4 regions of the Pseudoalteromonas translucida KMM 520 genome follow, and region 1 is predicted to be linked to each of the others. Evidence: predicted binding sites of a transcription regulator. Region 1 holds the regulator's gene; each other region holds the start of a gene.

Region 1 (4,218 bases):
TAAAGCAACCGATTTACCAGAACCCGATCGGCCACTTATAATAATTAATTCCATTTACCACCCCTTTATTAGTAACTAGGATTGATCCAAAATAACTTGGTATAACGCTTCATCAGACTTTGCCGCACGCAATTGCTTACAAAACTCTTTATCGTTTAGTTTATCAGCTATTGTGGCTAGTGTTTTCAAGTGCTGCTGGTTATCGCCATCGGGCACTATAAGTGCAACAAAAATATCAACTGGACGATTATCAATTGCATCAAAATTAATAGCGGTTTCGCTTATTAAAATTAAGGCAAGAGGTTCCTGCGCCCCGCTCATACGGCCATGTGGAATTGCTATTCCTCGGCCAATACCGGTACTGCCTAGCTTTTCTCTTGCTAATAAAGCAGTGAGAATATCTTGCTGGGGTAAATACGGCATTTTTTTATGCGCGAGTTCACTGATGAATTCTAAAATTCTTTTTTTACTATTAAAAAGGACCACAGCTTTGCTGCAGTCCTGGCATATAAGTGAGCTTAATTTCATAGTGTTAGTGTCGAGCAAACTTCTCTTTGTGTTTAATTACTTGACGATCGAGTTTGTCAATCAACGAGTCAATGGCAGCGTACATATCTTGGTGTTCGGTCGATGCAAATAGCTCAGCGCCACTTACAAAAATTGTTGCTTCAGCTTTTTGACTTAATTTTTCTACATCGAGAATAACATGCACATTAGTTATGTGATCTGAGTGTCTTTGCAGCTTTGCAAATTTATTATTTACATAGTCTCTTAATGAGTCTGTAATGTCTACATGACGACCAGTTAAGTTTAGTTGCATCAGCATTTTCCTCTTTGTTGTACGTCTTAAATCAAGCTTTTACGTTGATTCGACGGGGGAATAGCCAGAGATTCGCGATATTTTGCAATTGTCCGTCTAGCTACTTTAATTCCTTGCTCAGCCAATATATCTGCAATCTTGCTATCACTCAATGGTTTGGCTAAGTTTTCTGCAGCGATCAACTTTTTAATCAAGGCACGTATGGCAGTTGATGAACATTCGCCACCATTTTCGGTGCTTACATGGCTTGAAAAAAAGTACTTAAGCTCAAAAATGCCACGTGGAGTGTGCATATACTTTTGCGTAGTGACCCGTGAAATAGTCGACTCGTGCATTTCAACTATTTCGGCAACATCGTTTAAAACCATAGGTTTCATGGCTTCTGGGCCATGTTCAAAAAATGCTTGTTGTTGCTTAACAATACAATTAGTTACTTTTAGGAGTGTTTCATTTCTACTTTCTAGGCTTTTAATAAACCATTTAGCTTCTTGTAAGTGCGAGCGAATAAATTGGCTGTCACCACTGGATTTTACCGTACGAGACATAGCCGCATATTGGCTGTTAACACGTATTTTTGGCATGCTATCTGGGTTTAGCTCTACCACCCAGCGGCCTTTTATTTTTTTTACCGACACGTCAGGTATAACGTATTCAGATTCTTCTCTGACAATGGTATCCGCAGGCTTAGGATTAAGCGTATGAATAAGTGTCATTATTTCTTTAAGCTCTTCTTCTTTGAGCTTAGTTTTTTTCATTAACGTACGATAGTCGCGAGCAGCGAGTAAATCGATATGATCAGTTAACACCATTTTTGTTTCGTTAATATAAGGGGTGTCTTTATCAAATTGATTTAATTGAATACATAAGCATTCTTGCAAGCTGCGAGCTGCAATACCAACAGGATCAAATAATTGAATGCGCTTTAGCACGGCTTCTATTTCATCTAGCTCTACTTCGTGTTCGTCATCACTTTCTTGGTTAAAGCTTGCTAAAAGATCTTCGCAACTGAGGGTTAAAATACCAGAGTCATCTACGGCTTCAACAATAGCTATAGCAATAGCTTCATCGGTAGGACTAAAAGGAGTGAGCTGTAATTGCCACATTAAGTATTCATGCAGGGTTTCGGTTGATGCACCTTGATAAATAGATTCATCTTCAGGCATTGGCCCTGATGAAGAGGCAGGCGCTGCGCTCATATATTCATCCCATGATACATCCATGGCCATATCGTCGCTTATGGTGTCTTTGTTTAGTGCTTCACCGCTATCTTGCTCATACTCGCTTGGGGTGTCATCGGCAGAGGCGCTAACAGTAATGTCATCTGCTTTTTGCTCGTTTTTACCAGCTGATTCTTCCGTGTAATCTTGCTCATCAACTTCAAGTAATGGGTTGCTATCAAGTGCTTCTTGTATTTCTTGCTGGAGATCCAAGGTACTAAGCTGCAATAAGCGAATAGCCTGTTGCAGTTGCGGAGTCATTGTAAGTTGCTGGCCCATGCGCAGCTGTAATGATTGCCTCATTTATCTCTAACAATCCTTATAAATTGATATGATTAATCTTAGCAGATGCTTATAGTAATAACATAAATATTACAGTTTGAACTGCTCGCCTAAATAAACATCACGTACTGTTTTATCATTTAATACAAATTCAGGAGTACCAGATGCAATTAGCTCCCCATGAGAAACAATGTAGGCTTTTTCACAAACATCAAGGGTTTCCCTTACATTGTGGTCGGTAATTAGCACGCCAATACCACGGTTTTTAAGATGTTCTATAATTTTTTTAATATCGAGTACTGAAATAGGATCCACGCCAGCAAAGGGCTCATCAAGTAATATAAATTTAGGATCTGCAGCTAAAGCACGTGCTATTTCTACGCGGCGACGTTCACCACCAGATAGCGCCATGCCTAAGCTGTCGCGAATATGTTGCAGGCTAAATTCGTCCAGCAAGCTATTTAGGGTTTCTTCTCTGGCTTGTTTGTTTAGTTGCTTACGCGTTTCTAAAATAGCCATTAAATTTTGATACACAGTGAGCTTTCTAAAAATAGAAGATTCTTGTGGTAAATAACCAATACCTAAACGAGCACGGCTGTGCATAGGAAGTAGGGTAATATCGTTATCATCAATTGATATTTTACCTTTGTCGCTAGGAACTAAGCCTACAATCATATAAAAGGTCGTGGTTTTACCTGCGCCATTGGGCCCAAGTAAGCCAACAATGCTCCCTGCTTTTACTTCAAGGCCTACATTTTTAACAACTTCACGGCCTTTATAGCTTTTTGCTAATAGCTCTGCTTTTAATGTACTCATGGCTGACCTTTATTGAGTTTTTGTTCTTTTTTTGCGTCTATAGGCACTAAAATAGTGTGTACCCGATCAGTTGAGTTTTCATCTTTTTCAGCACTTATAAGCTGTTGTTCTATATCGTAGGTGATACTTTTAGCCGTGATTTTTTGCCCAGCTTGAGAAATGTTTGCATCTCCTACTAGGGTTAAAAAACGTTTCGCTACATCGTAACGTACTTCGTTAGCGCTGGCGCTCATGACAGTGCCATCTGCTTGCTTTTCTTCAAAATATGCAGGGCTGCCCGTGGCAATTAATAGTTGTTTATTATCGCCAAGCTCGTCGCGCTTATGTACTTCTAAACGATCGGCGGTGATACGACGATTACCGTGGATAATCTCGACGTTTTTTTCAAAAATACCAACATTTTCTTTTAGTTGACCTTCTTGTCGGTCAGCACTAATAGAAATTTGATTAGCTAGTGGGGAAGTACTTTGCTCTGCCGCATTACTATTAAATACAAGTATAAGCGATGGAATAATAAGTATTTTTGCAAGGTTATTGGTCATAATATAGTGTTCGCGTATGGTTAATTAGTTTTATCACCTCGGTTGTTAAATTGGCTTCAAGGCCTTTACCGGTGATCTTTAAATTCGGTCCAGTTATAATAACGGGTTGTTCGCTGCGCATAGTGAGTAGCTTTATATCTACTTGAATATTGTCGGCGGTGATTTTGTCTATCATTGCGCCATCAATTAAGTTTTGGGCAGTTACATTACCCTCTAAAATTAATTGTCTTTCATCGTAAAGTGTTGCTTCATCAGCATTTATACGCCAAGTTTGCCTGTCGTCGTACAATATAAAAGTAGGCTTTTCGAATAAGGTAAATCCTAGCTGCTCGTAAAGCTCCATTTTAACCGCAGTTACTTTATGGCTAATTTTACCGTTTTCGTCAAAAGCTGTTTGTTTTAGCTCAATGGCGGTGTAATCGGGTTTAGCTATTACTTCGGAGTCGGCTTTAACAACCGTATTTACCTGAGTAAAATAAGGGTACCAAAGCCAAACCATACAGCTGATGAATAAAACGCTTAAGACTATGCGCGCTATATT
Region 2 (4,218 bases), 1.1 Mb from region 1:
GGCTAAGTACGGTCGGACATCGTACGGTTAGTGTAATGGTAGAAGCCAGCTTAACTGCGAGACAGACACGTCGAGCAGGTACGAAAGTAGGTCATAGTGATCCGGTGGTTCTGAATGGAAGGGCCATCGCTCAACGGATAAAAGGTACTCCGGGGATAACAGGCTGATACCGCCCAAGAGTTCATATCGACGGCGGTGTTTGGCACCTCGATGTCGGCTCATCACATCCTGGGGCTGAAGTCGGTCCCAAGGGTATGGCTGTTCGCCATTTAAAGTGGTACGCGAGCTGGGTTTAGAACGTCGTGAGACAGTTCGGTCCCTATCTGCCGTGGGCGTTTGAGAATTGAGAGGGGTTGCTCCTAGTACGAGAGGACCGGAGTGAACGAACCGCTGGTGTTCGGGTTGTCATGCCAATGGCATTGCCCGGTAGCTACGTTCGGAACTGATAAGCGCTGAAAGCATCTAAGCGCGAAGCAGGCCTCGAGATGATTTCTCACTAGAGCTATAAGCTCTCTGAAGGGCCGTTGGAGACTACAACGTTGATAGGCAAGATGTGGAAGTGCTGTGAGGCATTAAGCTAACTTGTACTAATTACCCGTGAGGCTTAACCATACAACGCCAAACGCGTTTTATGCGACAGTTCAAGCAAGAAGTTAATATAACTAAAGTAGATATTACTGACAGAAAGACTTAAAAAATATTATCAGATATTTTCCAAATTCAGTTAATTTGTAGTAATACGAATTAACGCCCTAATTTGCTTGGTAACAATAGCGTTTTGGACCCACCTGACCCCATGCCGAACTCAGTAGTGAAACGAAACAGCGCCGATGATAGTGTAGCATTTGCTATGTGAAAGTAGGACATTGCCAGGCTCCAAATTGTAGAAAGCCCGAATCTAACAATTCGGGCTTTTTTACGTCTGCAAAAAAGTGAAAATGAGTAGCTGAACTTTGAACGCTGACGTTTTCAATATAAATGCTATCTATATTTTTTGCTTATTCTGATATAATAATGCTTGAATTTAGCGCAGATACACCTGATTTTATATTCTAAGACACCCCTTTTGATTGTTCCCTACGGTGTAGTTATTTTTAATAATAGATCTAAATGTGTGTAAATAAGCAAAAAAGAGATATTTAAATTGAACGAAATGTACTTAAACTTATATAGCACGGTGTACCAATGAAACCACTCGATAGACGCTTTTCTGTAGCACCAATGCTCGATTGGACTGATCGCCATTGTCGTACTTTTCATCGCAAAATGACTAAACACACAGTGTTGTACACGGAAATGATCACCACGGGTGCTATTTTGTTTGGCCGAGGCGACTACCTGCACTTTAATCAACACGAAGGGCCGGTTGCATTGCAGCTGGGTGGCTCTGATCCACAGGCTCTTGCACAATGTGCAAAGCTTGCGGGTGAGCGTGGTTATAACGAAATTAACCTAAACGTAGGTTGTCCGTCAGATCGCGTGCAGAATGGTCGTTTTGGTGCCTGTTTAATGGGCGAGCCGCAATTAGTTGCTGACTGTGTGGCGGCAATGAAGGCAGAAGTAAATATACCTGTTACGGTTAAAACGCGCATTGGTATTGATGAGCAAGACTCGTATGAGTTTTTGTGTGCACTTATAGAAGCGTCGCATAATGTTGGTTGTGATGATTTTATTATTCATGCTCGTAAAGCTTGGTTAAAGGGGTTGAGCCCTAAAGAAAACCGTGAGGTACCGCCGCTTGATTATCCACGCGTTTATCAGTTGAAAAAAGATTATCCACAACTCGATTTAAGTCTTAATGGCGGTGTTAAAACAATTGAACAAAGTTTAGAGCATTTACAGCATATTGATGGTGTGATGATTGGCAGAGAAGCGTATAGCAATCCATTTATACTTAATGAAGTAGACGAAAAAATTTACGGTGACATCGCTAACACGCAATCTCGTCATGATGTCGTGCGCTCTATGTATAGCTATATTGAAGACGAAATGCGCTTAGGGGCTAACTTTTGGCATGTTGCTCGTCATATGTTGGGGATTTTTCAGGGGCAGCCTGGTGCCCGCGGGTTTAGGCGTCATCTGTCTGAAAATGGCCATGGCAAACAAGCCGACTTATCAGTAATGGACAAAGCTTTGAGTTTTGTACCTGAATAATCAGCTAAGTGAATAATTTAATAAATGAATAAATACAGCCATCTTCGGATGGCTTTTTTGATCCTAAAAAATAGTCAAAAGTTTAGTTTATTGGTTAATTACACTTAATTTCATTCAGCTAAAAGTCACTTTAATTTATGAATTATAAGTTTAAGATGCTGAATTTAATGTGTTTTACTGTTTTTGTTATTACTTGGCATAACTCTTGGAATCTAATCTGTGTAATCACTTAAAAAGTTAACAGGAGAATCTCATGGGAATATTTAATCGCGTAACCGATATTGTTCAGGCAAATATAGTGTCGATATTAGACAAGGCAGAAGATCCAGAAAAATTACTTAATTTAATGCTCAGCGAGATGCAAGATGCACTTACTGAGTGTCGTATTACGACAGCGGCTTTGTTGTGCGAAGAAAAAACACTTAAACGTCAAATTGAAAATAAAAATAATAATTTAGTATATTGGCAGGATAAAGCTGAGCTAGCAATAGAGAGAGGTCGAGATGATTTAGCAAAATCAGCTTTGCTTGAAAAACAAGCCATTAGTAACACAGTTGTAGCAAAGCAGCTGCAACTAGAAACGCTGCAGCAATCAATAACTAAAGTGACTGCAGATTGTCAGCATTTGCAACAAAAAATAGCTGAGGCTAAAGCCAAGCAAACACAGTTAGTACAGCGACACAATATAGTGGCTGCAAGAGGACGAATAAATAGCCAATTACAAAGTGAAAAAGTTGCACATGCACTTTCTCGATTTGAGAAAATAGAGCAGCGCGTAGAAGGTATTGAAGCACAGGTAGAAGCGTACGAGCTTACTGATTCAGAAAATACTATAGCTGCACAAATAGACGCTTTGGTGAAAAATGAACAAGTAGATACAGAGTTAGCTCGCTTAAAAGCTGAATTGAAAACTAACTTAAAACAGAGTGCTTAAGGAGATTATTATGAATAGCTTTAACAGCAAACGTGATTGGTACAAAGATCCACAGAATAAAAAAATATCGGGTGTGTGTAGTGGTTTAGCGCAGCGATTAGATTTGCCTGTGTGGTCAACACGACTTGTCACTATTTTATTATTTTTGAGTTTTCCGTTTGCAATTGCGCTAGGTTATTTGATTGCGCATTGCTGCCTAGAAGAAAAAGTAATTTAAGCTAATTTACATTTAGATTGGATTAAGGAGCGCTAAATGAAAGCGTTAGCCGTATGCATAGTTGTTTATTTACTATTTTTTACTGATATTGTCTCTGTGGTGCACTTTGATACTTGGCAACTACCGCTTTGGATTGCAGATACAAGTTGGACTGGGCTTGAGCTAATAGGAGCTTTAGCGGCTATTATTATTTTTGTAGCTGTTGCAGTACTCATAACGATAGGATTAGTTGGCGCAGCAGTAGTTGCATTAGTAGGAACTGTTTTGGCATTTTTATTTGGATCACTGATGATTGCTTGGCCGTTACTATTTATCGCGGTACTTTGCTGGTTAGTAGCTGATAACAAAAAAGTAGCATCTTAACTCTAAATTAACTGACTATTGCAACTGAACTATGTTAAATTTGATACTTAGCATTATGTTTTAACAAGGATTAGAGTGGTGATTAAACAATGTATTTCAATTGCTTTGTTGTCGGTTTTGAGTCTTTTTTCATCATCATTGATGGCACATTCAGGGCATGATCACGATGCGGATGTTGCTATTATTAAGGTCAGTAATGCACAAATAAGGGAGTTTTTACCTGCCACAACTTCAAGTGTAGGTTATTTAAGTATTATAAATCATAGTGATACTGTGGCTACGTTGACTAAAGCAACTATTGACGGCTTAGGCCGCGTTGAAATTCATGAACACTCGCACGTAGATGGCATGATGAAAATGCAAAAAGTTGAATCGTTAATAATTAACGCCCATCAACAAATCGATTTTAAGCCTGGTGGCTATCATTTAATGATTTTTGAACCACAAGAACCGTTAAAAGTAGGCCAACAACGCAAACTCACACTATATTTTAGTGATGGCAACCGTGTATTTACGAATGCTGAGGTGGTATCGCTTGCATCACAAGCAG
Region 3 (4,218 bases), 300 kb from region 1:
TAGCCACTTTTTGCCCAGCAAAACGCAGCTCAATAATATGCGCCTGTTCTAGCGCATCATAAAATTCAAAATCACGACGATATATTTTAATGCTGTTGGCAGTTTTAACATATTGCCCAGTACGACTTAATCTATTAACGGCTGAGTAGTTTAGCCGCTCTAATTCCCAAATAACCTCTTGGCTTGATAAGAACTGTCCGGGGTAAAACGCCATCGAGCGTGCATAAACTTGCGCAGGAAGCTGCCACTTATTACCTTCAAATTGGCGGGTAATTTTTGCATCGAGGTAAATAAAATAAAGCGCCATAGCAATAAATGTCGCTAAGCTAAGTTTCCAAAAAATAGACCATAGTTTATTGAGTAAAGATCGCTGAGCAACTGATGATTTGTTTTTTGTACTTTTTTTAGCGCCGTTACGCGGTGTACTTTTAGAGGGTTTAGCGCTGCGCTTTGTGGGGGTTTTACCTGTCGGTGTTTTTTTATTATCAGCCATTTAAATATAATTTATTCCAAGGTTTATTTTACGGATGTGAGCTTAGCATAGTCACCTGCCAGTTCACCATTATAAGGTAAATTAACAACCCATCTTAGCAGCACTAAAGTTAACCTCCCCTGAAATAAAAAAGCGCTACCTAAGTAGCGCTTTGGACAACACACAATAACTTAAATTTAATTACTACGAACCGATACAAATTCTGGATAGGCGTCAATGCCACAATCGTGTTGATCCATACCGTTTAACTCTTCTTCTTCGGTAACCCTAATGCCCATAGTATGCTTTAAAATTGCCCACACCAGCAGCGAAGAAATAAACACAAAACCAATAATACACAACAAGCCTATTAACTGAGTTACCAAGTTTGCCTCGGCGTTTGTCACAGGTACTAACATAATACCAAGTACCCCACATACGCCATGCACAGAAATAGCACCCACTGGGTCGTCTATTTTTGCCTTATCAAGTATAACAATACTAAATACCACTAATGAGCCGCCTAATAATCCTAATAAACACGCCATCAATGGTGAAGGTGAAAGCGGATCGGCGGTAATCACAACCAGCCCAGCTAACGCGCCATTTAACACCATAGTTAAATCGGCTTTACCCCATAATGCTTTACAAACAAACAGTGCCGAAACAGCGCCCATTGCAGCAGCTGCATTGGTGTTTAATAAAATTTTTCCTACTGCAGTCGCGTTTTCAGCATCTGATATAAGTAACTGCGAGCCGCCATTAAAACCAAACCAGCCCATCCATAAAATAAACGTACCTAACGTTGCCAAAGGTAAGTTTGACCCCGGAATTGGGTATATTTCGCCATTTTTACCATATTTACCTTTGCGTGCACCCAGTAATAATACGCCAGCTAATGCCGCTGATGCGCCGGTTGCATGCACTATTGCTGAGCCAGCAAAGTCAACAAAACCCATTGCCGATAAAAACCCCGAACCCCAAGTCCAGTAACCCTCAATAGGATATATAAGCCCAGTTAACACCAAGGTAAACACCAAAAATGCCCACAACTTCATGCGCTCAGCCACCGCACCCGAGACAATAGACATAGCCGTGGCAACAAAAACAACTTGAAAGAAAAAATCAGACTCTAGAGAATGATCAGCATCAGCGGCTTGTGTACCAATTAAGCCACCAAATGAAGGAATAATGCCTCCCTCGGTATTCCCTACATACATAATATTGTAACCAACGAGTAAAAACATGGTGCATGCAATTGAATACAAGGCGATATTTTTAGTTAATATTTCTGTGGTGTTTTTTGAGCGTACTAAACCCGCCTCTAACATGGCAAATCCTGCAGCCATCCACATTACTAATATGCCACAAATTAAAAAATAAAAGGTGTCGAGCGAAAACTTTAGCTCTATCAGTGTACTTTCCATAAATCCCCCTTAAAGTGCATCTTCATCAAGTTCGCCCGTACGAATACGAACAATGTGATCTAGGTCGTACACAAAAATCTTACCGTCACCTATTTTGCCGGTGCCCGCAACTTGCGTAATTGAGTCAACTACGCGTTGGCAGTTTTCAGTACGAGTGGCAATTTCGAGTTTAATTTTAGGAATAAAATCAACTTGGTATTCTGCCCCACGATACAATTCGGTATGACCACGTTGTCGACCAAAGCCTTTTACATCAACAACTGTCATCCCTTCTATACCTAAATCAGCGAGTGCTGTGCGCACTTCATCTAATTTAAATGGCTTTATGATTGCACTAATCATTTTCATTTTAGTCCCCTTAGGACACGTTATTGTTTTTCTTAGTTAATACAATCCAAGCTTTATGCCATTTATATATGGCAATAAAAAACAATAACTTATAAAAATACTTTATATTTAAAACAAAAAAAAGCACCAATTAGGTGCGTTTTTGTTATATATAATACTTGATTGGTGCGTACGTATTTAACTCAACGTATAGCTGTAACCTCTGCTAGCTGCAAGGTGTTATTTAAAACCACACAATTGCGCCCTTGCTTTTTAGCTTGATACAAAGCCCTATCGGCAACACGCATAGCAGCAGTTAAACTGGTATTTTGAAATTCGGCTAAGCCTATGCTTGCTGTTATTGATAAGGTTTTATCACTGATAGTAAAGTCGTAACTTGCGAGCTTTTGTATAAATGAATTTAAACATTTTTCGGCTTGTTCAACTTCTACTTGCGCTAATATAATTGCAAACTCTTCACCACCAATACGTGCAACAGTACTGTTAGAAAATGACGTACGGATTAAATTACTCACTTGTTTAAGCGCTTGATCGCCGCCGTCATGCCCAAATTCATCGTTTATAGCTTTAAAAAAATCTATATCGAGTAACACTAAGCTATTTTTATGATTTTTATTTTTAAGTAGTTTTTCAGCATATTGATAAAAGTAACGACGATTATAAAGCCCGGTAAGATGATCTCGAAAAGCACTTTCTTTAATGTCTGCAATTAACGATAACTGCTCCATGGTTTGCAATACACGACAATGAAACTCTTCATTCATAAATGGTTTAGTTAAAAAGTCATTTGCGCCATATTTAATAAATCGCGCCGATAAACCATGCTTACTCGCACCTGATAACCCAATAATTGCTAGGTCATCGCGGCCTCTAAAATTTCTTACCGCTTTAACTAACTCAAAACCATCCATTGTTGGCATTGCATAGTCTGTCATGAGTAATTTAATCTCAGCATCGTTTTTAAGCATATCTAATGCTTGGCGTCCATCGTGCGCCTCACTTACTGCAAACAGTTGTTTTTCTAGCATTTGCTTCATTAAAGTGCGACTTAAAACCGAGTCGTCGGCTATTAATGCTTTACAACCTTGGTTACGCAGCAGCTGTGCAACTAATTTTATAGCGTAATTATATGAATCACGATTATCTTTTATCACGTAATCAATTACGCCTAATTCTAACATTTGCAGGCGTTTGTACTCATCCATTTTAGAGGTAAGCACCACAGTAGGAATACCTTTTAATAAGGTATACTTGGCCACCTCACCATTTGGTGCGTCGGGGAGCGTTAAATCAACTAAGGCAAGTGTATAGCTGTGTTTACTTACAAATTCTTTACACTCAGATAAAGACCAAGCAAAATCAATGGCAACATCAAGATACTGTGCAGATATATGGCGAAGGACTTGTTGTACTACTTTACTATCTTCAACTATCAACAGTCTTTGCATAGGGCTTCTCTTTACTTCTAATTTGATTACTTGTTTTATAACCATGTGTTCATCATAAATTTAAAGCCTTTGGTGAGGTTTTAAATTTATTAAAAAGCAAATTACACACCCTGTCGGTTTGCCACTATTTTTTAAAAGTAAATCTCACTTATTTAAGCTACTATTTATAAATAAATGTGAATATACATTACTTTCATCACAATCGAAATAAAGGGCGATATAATGCGTTAAAAGCTAAGTTTTTACACATTATATTGACTCAACCACTATTATCGGCAACTAGTCTCAATACTTTTGTTTTTTTACCGAATATTTCTTTTAATAGAACATTAACAATAAAAAAGGGTCATTCATGAAGTTTAGCCAAAGTATTTTTTTACCTATTGCCGCCATTGCCTTAACACTTAGTAGTGCCTCCTTTGCCGATAATAACCAGCGTCGCATTGATATCGACAGTAAAGTGGTTACTGAGCACAAAGCAAAAATTAATAATCAGCGCTTTTCATATACGGTTGCAACCGGC
Region 4 (4,218 bases), 1.4 Mb from region 1:
GGAATCGTTATGAGTAATACTATTTTAGTTGTAGAGGACGACGCAGGGCTTCGCGAAGCATTAATAGATACCCTAGAAATGTCGGGTATTGAATGCGTTGCTGCCGACAGTGCAGAGCAGGCGATGTTACTACTAAAAAAAGAATCCTTTTCGTTAGTGGTGAGCGATGTGCAAATGGGCGCTATGAGCGGCCTAGATTTATTGCGCAGTATTAAATTAAATTACCCCGATTTACCGGTATTAATGATGACCGCCTACGCAACTATTGATGATGCGGTAGAGGCAATGCGCTTAGGCGCGATTGATTATATGGCCAAACCATTTGCACCCGAGGTGCTATTAAATATGGTGAGCCGCTATTTGCCCGAAAAACCCAAAGAAACCGACGGCCCTATTGTTGCCGACCCAACGAGTATTCAATTACTGGAGCTTGCAAGCAGGGTAGCTAAATCAGACGCCAGTGTTATGGTGCTGGGGCCAAGTGGTTCGGGTAAAGAAGTATTGGCGCGGTTTATTCATGATAAATCAGCGCGTGCAGCAAAGCCTTTTGTGGCTATTAACTGTGCAGCTATTCCTGAAAACATGCTAGAAGCAACATTATTTGGCTACGAAAAAGGCGCGTTTACTGGCGCGATTCAGGCATGCCCAGGTAAGTTTGAGCAAGCACAGGGCGGTACTATTTTACTTGATGAAATTACCGAAATGGATTTAGGCTTACAAGTTAAACTACTGCGTGTATTACAAGAGCGCGAAGTTGAGCGCTTAGGTAGTCGTAAAACCATTGCGCTAGATGTACGCATACTCGCAACCAGTAATCGCAATTTAAAACAAGCGGTTGCGGATAATCAGTTTAGGGAAGATTTATATTATCGCCTTAACGTTTTTCCGCTTATGTGGCGGCCATTGTGCGAGCGCCCTGGCGATATAATTGTGTTGGCAAAGCACTTAATTGAACGCCATTTAATTAAAGCTAAGCAGCCGCTGGCTATTTTAGATAAGCAAGCTGAGCAAAAGCTCCTTAGCCATACATGGCCAGGTAATGTGCGCGAGCTTGATAACGTAATTCAACGTGCGCTTATACTGCGCAGTGGCAACAGCATAGGTGAGCAAGCTATTTTTATTGAAAATTTAGCCCCAAGTAACTTTGTAGTAGAGCCAGCAATTAGTGAAAGTGCGTTAACTAGTGCTTATTACGATAATAAAACAACGACCATTACTAATGACGAAAAATTGGGTGATGAAAAGCCTGATGAGCGAATACCGAACGAGCAAAAATCAGATTTACTCGCTCAAGATACTGGCAGTTATAAAGATGAGCTTAAAGATAAAGAGCATCGAATTATTTTAGAAACACTCGCGCGTTGCCAAGGCAAGCGTAAAGATGTAGCCGAAACCTTGGGGATTAGCCCGCGAACTTTACGTTATAAACTGGCGCAAATGCGCGACTTAGGTATTTCACTTCCTGCATAACCTTCAAAAAAGCCCTAAATTCAACACCTTGAATTTAGGGTTGTCAAAACTCTGACTAAGTAAAAATCACACTAACACTCTGTATTTAAAGGTTTATTTATATGGCACGCTTTGTGCTTTATTAACCTTAAGAGTTAACTGCATTGTTAGAGACAAATAATGAAAATTCAAAATAGCGCTGTATTTCAAGAAATGCAATCTATGGCCTTAGAAGCGGGCCGTAATAATCAAATTAATAAATTGCCTACGCAAGTTCAGTCTACGTCATCAGCACAATTTGGCGATATGCTAAGTAATGCGCTTAATACTGTGCATGAGTTACAGCAAGACACAGGTCAAAAAGTAAAAGCGGTTGAAATGGGCGACAGAAGCGTATCGCTTGCAGAGGCAATGATTGCTTCGCAAAAATCATCTGTTGCATTTGAAGCGACCGTACAAGTGCGTAATAAACTTGTTGAAGCTTACAAAGAAATCATGAATATGCCTGTTTAATCAGGTAGTGGAGAATAATTGTGGCGCAATCTAATCAATCTACAGATCTTGCACTTGCTAGTGGCGGTATTGAGCAAAGCGATAGTGACGATCAACAAGAACAAAAGTCGGGCTATTTAAGTGCGTTAAGCGGTGTTGATGTATTGCGTCAAGTTACCCTTATTATTGCACTGGCTATTTGTTTGGCAATTGCCATTTTTGTGATTATTTGGGCACGCCAGCCAGATATGCGTCCATTAGGTAAAATGCCCACCGAAGAGCTAATTCAAACGCTTGATTTTTTAGATGCGCAAAAAATAGATTATCAACTAGATGGTAACGTAGTGTCGGTTGATGAAAGCGAATACCAAAATATAAAATTATTAATGACTCGCGAAGGCTTGGATCAAGGTCCTACTTCTGGCTCAGACATAATAATGCAAGATATGGGCTTTGGTGTAAGCCAACGCTTAGAGCGCGAGCGCCTAAAGCATGGCCGAGAGCAACAACTTGCCCGCACTATAGAAGAGCTTAATAACATTACTCGCGCCAAAGTATTGTTAGCCATCCCTAAAGAAAACGTATTTGCCCGCAGAGAGAAAAAGCCATCAGCAACGGTCGTACTTACGCTTAAACGCGGACGCTCGCTTAACAGCGAAGAAGTAGACTCTGTGGTGGATATGATAGCCTCAGCAGTGCAAGGATTAGAGCCTGCACGTGTAACGGTTACTGATCAAAATGGCCGTTTATTAAACTCAGGCTCACAAAGCTCACTTTCTGCACGCTCTCGTAAAGAGTACGACCTAGAGCGTAAGCGCGAGCAAGAATACCTTGAAAAAATTGATAGCATTTTAATCCCTATTGTTGGTTTGAGTAATTACACCGCGCAAGTTGATTTGAGCATGGACTTTAGCTCACTAGAAGAAACGCAAAAACGTTATAACCCAGACCTACCAGCAGTAAGAAGTGAAACGACGTTTGAAGAAAACAACATAGGCGGCTTAGCTGTAGGTATTCCTGGCGCGTTAAGTAACCAACCTCCGGTAAATTCAGATATTCCAGAAGTAGCAGGTCAAGGCGGCGCAGGAAGTGTTACTTCACCGAGTCGTACGCACAAAGAAGCCACGCGTAACTATGAGCTCGATACTACTATTTCGTATAAGCGCCAACAAAGCGGCACGATCCGCAGAATTAGCGTATCGGTAGCGGTTGATTATTTGCCAACAGTGGGCGAAAACGGTGAAACCACCATGACCCCGCGCTCGGTTGAGGCACTGTCAAATATTCGACGTTTATTACAAGGCGGTGTTGGCTTTGATATACAACGCGGCGATGCCCTAGAGGTAGTGACAGTTCCCTTTGTACGAGAAGCCGCAGATATGAGTTTTGAAGTACCTTTATGGGAACAAGACTGGTTTATGAAAATAGTACGCCTAGTACTGGCAGCATTGGTTATTATTGTGTTGATTATGGCGGTAGTTAAACCTATGCTAAAACGCTTAATTTACCCAGACAGCACGCTTGATGAGTACGATGAAGATGCACTTAGCTCTGGGGTTGATATTGGCGATAGTAGCTTAGATATGCTAAATAAAGACTTTGATTCTGCTTCAGTTGGCTTCTCAAGCGATGGTACACTGCAGCTACCCGATTTACATGGTGACGAAGACTTACTTAAAGCCGTACGTGCCCTTGTAGCTAATGAACCAGAACTATCATCACAAGTAGTGAAAGCGTGGTTAACCGAAGATGACTGATCAAAACCAAAAACAACTCCCAGCAGCTTTCGATGTTGATAAACTAGATGGCGTAGATAAAGCGGCCATATTGCTATTAAGTTTATCTGAAGAAGATGCAGCGCAAATACTCAAACATTTAGAGCCCAAACAGGTGCAAAAAGTGGGTATGGCGATGGCTGGTTTACAGGATTTATCGCAAGCTAAAATAAGCGCGGTACATAATTTATTTATAGAGCAAATTCAAAGCTTTAGTACAATTGGTTTTCAATCAGAAGACTTTATTAAAAAAGCACTTACCGCTGCATTAGGTGAAGACAAAGCCGCTAGCCTAATTGACCAAATAGTAATGGGTTCGGGGGCTAAAGGGCTTGATTCGTTAAAGTGGATGGACTCGAAGCAAGTAGCTAACATTATTCGTAATGAGCATCCGCAAATTCAAACCATTGTATTGTCGTATTTAGAGCCTGAGCAATCTGCCGAAATACTGGCGCAGTTTCCTGAAAAAGTGCGCCTAGATTTAACCATGCGTATAGCTAAT

The links. The regulator sigma-54, encoded in region 1, starts transcription at its own class of promoters, with help from an activator protein. The targets are predictions, from matches to a motif close to GTTGGCACGNNNNTNGNNT.
Region 2: the regulator sigma-54 is predicted to act here: its motif matches at 2,347-2,365, upstream of PTRA_RS02580 (PspA/IM30 family protein).
Region 3: the regulator sigma-54 is predicted to act here: its motif matches at 2,292-2,310, upstream of PTRA_RS11910 (P-II family nitrogen regulator).
Region 4: the regulator sigma-54 is predicted to act here: its motif matches at 1,571-1,589, upstream of fliE (flagellar hook-basal body complex protein FliE).

What each region holds. Positions count from the first base shown of each region.
Region 1 covers NZ_CP011034.1:2,885,707-2,889,924, reverse strand. The annotation lists gene rapZ (RNase adapter RapZ) at 1-54, opposite strand, end outside; gene ptsN (PTS IIA-like nitrogen regulatory protein PtsN) at 76-528, opposite strand; gene hpf (ribosome hibernation promoting factor) at 533-820, opposite strand; gene PTRA_RS13370 (RNA polymerase factor sigma-54) at 847-2,340, opposite strand; gene lptB (LPS export ABC transporter ATP-binding protein) at 2,410-3,135, opposite strand; gene lptA (lipopolysaccharide transport periplasmic protein LptA) at 3,132-3,677, opposite strand; gene lptC (LPS export ABC transporter periplasmic protein LptC) at 3,667-4,218, opposite strand, start outside; gene kdsC (3-deoxy-manno-octulosonate-8-phosphatase KdsC) at 4,218-4,218, opposite strand, start outside.
Region 2 covers NZ_CP011034.1:555,679-559,896, forward strand. The annotation lists rRNA gene PTRA_RS02565 (23S ribosomal RNA) at 1-612, shown strand, start outside; rRNA gene rrf (5S ribosomal RNA) at 761-875, shown strand; gene dusA (tRNA dihydrouridine(20/20a) synthase DusA) at 1,186-2,154, shown strand; gene PTRA_RS02580 (PspA/IM30 family protein) at 2,408-3,088, shown strand; gene PTRA_RS02585 (PspC domain-containing protein) at 3,099-3,305, shown strand; gene PTRA_RS02590 (hypothetical protein) at 3,342-3,668, shown strand; gene PTRA_RS02595 (copper chaperone PCu(A)C) at 3,747-4,218, shown strand, end outside.
Region 3 covers NZ_CP011034.1:2,582,212-2,586,429, forward strand. The annotation lists gene mrcB (penicillin-binding protein 1B) at 1-493, opposite strand, end outside; gene PTRA_RS11905 (ammonium transporter) at 670-1,899, opposite strand; gene PTRA_RS11910 (P-II family nitrogen regulator) at 1,909-2,247, opposite strand; gene PTRA_RS11915 (GGDEF domain-containing response regulator) at 2,430-3,695, opposite strand; gene PTRA_RS11920 (S10 family peptidase) at 4,048-4,218, shown strand, end outside.
Region 4 covers NZ_CP011034.1:864,018-868,235, forward strand. The annotation lists gene PTRA_RS04000 (sensor histidine kinase) at 1-13, shown strand, start outside; gene PTRA_RS04005 (sigma-54-dependent transcriptional regulator) at 10-1,470, shown strand; gene fliE (flagellar hook-basal body complex protein FliE) at 1,630-1,962, shown strand; gene fliF (flagellar basal-body MS-ring/collar protein FliF) at 1,983-3,698, shown strand; gene fliG (flagellar motor switch protein FliG) at 3,691-4,218, shown strand, end outside.